DNA from 2 places in the Xenorhabdus sp. TS4 genome. Region 1 is predicted to be linked to the other one. Evidence: predicted binding sites of a transcription regulator. Region 1 holds the regulator's gene; the other holds the start of a gene.
What was found. The regulator LexA, encoded in region 1, represses DNA repair genes until DNA is damaged. The targets are predictions, from matches to a motif close to TNCTGTATGTACATACAGNA.
Positions count from the first base shown of each region.

Region 2: the regulator LexA is predicted to act here: its motif matches at 755-774, upstream of dinB (DNA polymerase IV).

Region 1 covers NZ_NKHQ01000004.1:8,814-11,233, reverse strand. The annotation lists gene zur (zinc uptake transcriptional repressor Zur) at 452-964, shown strand; gene lexA (transcriptional repressor LexA) at 1,114-1,728, opposite strand; gene Xets_RS03350 (diacylglycerol kinase) at 1,847-2,218, opposite strand; gene plsB (glycerol-3-phosphate 1-O-acyltransferase PlsB) at 2,355-2,420, shown strand, end outside.
Region 2 covers NZ_NKHQ01000002.1:236,966-239,385, forward strand. The annotation lists gene Xets_RS27035 (choline transporter) at 1-535, shown strand, start outside; gene dinB (DNA polymerase IV) at 795-1,850, shown strand; gene pepD (beta-Ala-His dipeptidase) at 1,913-2,420, opposite strand, start outside.

The sequences.
Region 1 (2,420 bases):
AAGTAAGATGTATTTTGAATTCTTTAATGTTAAAATCTTTTTCTTTCCTAAGTAGAACCATTAGAATAAACTGCTTTTATTATTAATCATTATAAACCATGCCTAATATTAGTAATGGAGAATACTATTTACAGTGTTAATTATGAAGAGTGACATATTCAAACAACATATAATTTTAATTTTCAATATAATTATCCAGATAAATTAACTTAAACCCTCAGATATTATCCAATATTTTCAGTTTTATTTTCTCCGTTTTTCAGCCCATTTTATTGTTCTTATCCACGGATTAATTTTATTTTCAAGTATCCCATCATGACAAGTTAACCACTTTTCTTCACAGGTATGTTACACATCAGACGAGAACTGAACATCATATCGATCCCACTCTCAGGTTAAAAAACATGATAACATTAAAGTCATTAGCATCGTGTTAGGTGTGAGAGGTGTAATGAAAACTATCAATCAAAAAAAGTTACTGGCACAGGCTGAAACAATCTGCCTGTCAAGAGGGGTTCGTTTGACACCTCAACGCCTTGAAATTCTTCGTTTAATCACTGAACAGCCTAGCGCGATAAGCGCTTATGATTTGCTGGATTTATTGCGTGAAGTCGAGCCACAAGCCAAGCCTCCAACCGTTTATCGTGGATTGGAGTTTCTGCTTGAACAAGGTTTTATTCACAAAATAGAATCTACAAATAGCTATGTGCTTTGCCATCATTTTGAAGAGCCATACCATACTTCGGCAATGTTTATCTGTGAATTTTGTGGTTCAGTAACCGAAAAGGATGCAAAGGATATTGAATCAGCTATTCAACAGTTAGCGCAAGGTACGGGATTTCATTTGCGAAATAGCGTGATAGAAGTGCATGGCATGTGTTCTTCCTGCCATGAGATTGAATCCTGTACAGAGCGCGATATATGCCAGCACAATCATTCGGTTGAAGAAAATAAAAAGAAATAAGAAAAAACACTCGAAGCCAAATTGGGCAATGAGGCGGTCATAGCTAATATAATCTTATATTTTTCAAGTTCCCGTTAAACTTAAGTTTAACGGGTTCTGGGAAAAATGACCGCCCCAGAATGGCAAACTGCAATTATCCGCCTTTACAATCAGAACCAGTCCCCGCTACGAATAACGCCGACTGCCAATCCTTCAATAGTGAAATTCTGCTCGCTCAAATCAACAACAATGGGTTTAAATTCCGGATTTTCAGCAATCAGTTCAATTTTATTTCCTGTTTGTTTGAAGCGTTTTACTGTGACTTCATCTTCAATGCGCGCCACAATGACTTGCCCATTATGAACATCCTGTGTTTTATGTACAGCCAGTAAATCTCCGTCCATAATCCCAATGTCTTTCATGGACATCCCACTGACACGTAACAGAAAGTCAGCGCTTGGTTTGAATAATTCAGGATCAACCTTATAGTGACTTTCGATGTGTTCCTGAGCCAGTAGTGGTTCCCCAGCAGCAACACGACCGATCAACGGCAATCCTGCCCCTTCATCTTCTTCAAGCAGCAAACGGATACCTCTGGACGCACCAGAGATAATCTCTATCACCCCTTTACGCGCAAGTGCCTTTAAATGCTCTTCTGCTGCGTTAGGTGAACGAAAACCAAGTCGCGCTGCAATTTCAGCACGTGTTGGTGGCATACCCGTTTGCGAAATATGATCACGCACCAAGTCATAGACTTGCTGCTGCCTGGCAGTTAATGCTTTCATTTCGCCCCCTGTTTGTTTATACAGTCAGACTGTGAGTATATACAGGTAAAGTCGAATTGGGAACCTGTCAGCATGTAAAAGCAGCTAAATAACGTATCTGATGAAAACACACACTACCTCAGTGCATAAAATGCGACCAAAAGATCATTCCCCAAATAAACAACGCCAAAAGTATGGTAAGCAACACAGCTGCAGACCCCATATCTTTCGCTCGACCTGATAATTCATGATATTCACTACCGACGCGATCCACGACTGCTTCTATGGCACTATTGAGGATTTCGACAATGACCACCAGCATAACAGAGCCAATCAGGAGGAGTCTCTCATGTAAGCCAAAATCTAAAGAAAATGCAATAATGATCGCAAGTATGGCAGCAATTGCTTCCTGCCGAAATGCCGCTTCATTTTGCCATGCAGCCTTGATTCCTTTCACCGAATACCCAGCCGCTTTAATGATACGGCTTAAACCTGTTGATTGATTTGCCATAAAAATTTCTTTAATGAACTTCATGATTGTATGGATATATAACTTTTAGCTCTTATTATTGTCTTATTTACACAGATCTCAAAACTTGTTTCTGGTATCCTTGCGATGCATTGCTAACAAGAGGCTTAAAGCAGTTATGTCAGGTTGGCGTAAAATATATTATAAGTTATTGAATTTACCACTAAAATTATTAGTAAAAAGT
Region 2 (2,420 bases), on a different contig from region 1:
TTTGCGGGTGGAAGATTTCCGTAAAGCCAGTTCACTGCAAAATACCTCACCCACTCTTATGCATGACAATGGTTCATTGAACTGGAAGCAGCGTTTGAGCCGTATGATGCACTTTCCTGGTACGAAAAACACTCAGCGAATGCTGGATATGGTGTGCCGCCCCGCGATGTTAGAAGTGGCTAAAGAGTTAGTTGTGCGTGGTGCAAAAGTTCAGTTTAATGCACTGCCAGCCAAAGAGGACAAGCGGCTGAATCCATTAGAATTGATTGTTAATTTAGGTGATGAACAGAATTTTATCTATCAAATCTGGCCGCAACGCTATTCTGTGCCTGGATTTACCTATCGAGCGAGGGCGGGCAAGTCTCACTATTATCGGTTGGAGACTTTTCTGATGGAAGGAACTCAGGGCAATGATTTGATGGACTATACGAAAGAGCAAATCATTAGCGATATTCTTGACCACTATGAAAAACATCTGAATTTTATTCACTTGAACAGAGAAGCACCGGGGCAAACACTGATTTTTCCTAGTTGAGGATAAGTGGAAGAAAGATAAGTGGAATATAGTAGAGAATAAGAGTAGCTGATAAAAAATCGTCTGTGTTATAGGAAGTGACAGGCGATTTTTTTACTAAAATAAATCATGTATTGATTTTATCATTCAATCTTGACGGGAGTTGAGTACATGTTTGCATTCGGAAAAATCAACGCGTTGAATTTTTGCTGAAAAATTAGCTAGAGTTTCATGATCTCTTTCTGTATATTTATACAGTTGTTTGGCATGGGGAGAGCAGATGCGAAAAATTATTCATATTGATATGGATTGCTTTTTTGCTGCCATCGAAATGCGGGATAATCCTTCCCTTCGCGGTATTCCGGTTGCAGTTGGCGGGAGCGCTGATCGAAGGGGGGTAATTAGCACGGCAAATTACCCTGCCCGTCGTTTTGGGGTGCATAGTGCGATGTCCACCGCCATGGCATTAAAGCTTTGCCCCCAATTGAAAGTTATTCCTGGCAGAATGGCGCATTATAAAGAAATATCTCAACATATCCGCCAAATTTTTTCCCGTTACACTGAATTGATTGAACCTCTTTCTTTAGATGAAGCCTATTTGGATGTGACGAATTGCCATTATTGTCATGGTTCTGCCACGTTGATTGCTCAAGAAATTCGTCAGATAATTTTTGATGAATTGCAGTTAACCGCTTCCGCAGGCGTTGCACCCGTCAGGTTTTTAGCCAAAATTGCTTCTGATATCAATAAACCCAATGGGCAATATGTTATTTCTCCTGAACAAGTAGAGGCTTTTGTTAACTCATTGCCATTACGCAAAATTCCTGGTGTCGGAAAAGTCACAGCCAAGCGTTTATCAGACATGGGATTGGAAACCTGTTCTGATGTGCAACGTTATGACAAGCTGACACTAATAAAAAGTTTGGGTAAGTTTGGATTGTCACTTTGGGAACGCTGTCACGGTATTGATGAAAGACCAATTACACAGGAACGCTTGCGTAAATCGGTTGGGGTAGAAAGAACTTTGGCGCAGGATATCCATCAATGGCATGAATGTGTGGAGCTGATTGAAAAACTTTATCCTGAACTGAAAAAACGGCTAGAAAAGGTAAAACCCGATCTCCGCATTGCCCGTCAAGGTATCAAATTAAAGTTTGATAATTTTCAATTGACGACACAGGAACATGTCCATCCTATGTTGGATAAACTCGATCTGATTCAAATAGCAAAACGGGCCTGGGAAACACGCAGGGAAGGGCGAGGAGTCAGGTTGGTTGGGCTGCATGTGACATTACAAAACCCACAACTGGAGCGTCAGCTTTTATTGGAATGGTAAGATGTAAAGAACGAAGTCTCCCCCACAATCAGATGGCAGGGGAGAGGCAATATAACTTTCTATTACTCGTTAGCTGGAATAGCTTTTAGAATTGCAGTGAGTAGCTGCCAATATTGACCGACACTCTTAATATGTACTTTCTCATCAGGGGAATGGGCACCCCGAATGGTTGGGCCGATAGAAACCATGTCCATAGCAGGATACGGTTTTTTGAATAGGCCACACTCTAAACCAGCGTGGATCACCATAATATTCGGCGTTTTATCGAAGAGTTGGTGATAAGTTTCGCGTACTAAATGCATGATTGGAGAATTGGCGTCAGGCTGCCAGCCTGGATAGCTGCCACTTGCCACGGTTTCTGCTCCAGACAGTTTTGCCAGAGAATGCAACATTTCAGCAACGTACACCTTGCCACTTTCAATAAGTGAACGGATCAGGCAGATAATTTCGACTTTCTCTTCGTCCATGGTGACAACGCCTACGTTCAGTGAAGTTTCTACAACACCTTTGGCAACATCACTCATACGAATAACACCATTCGGCATGCTATTGAGCATGGATATAAAGCGA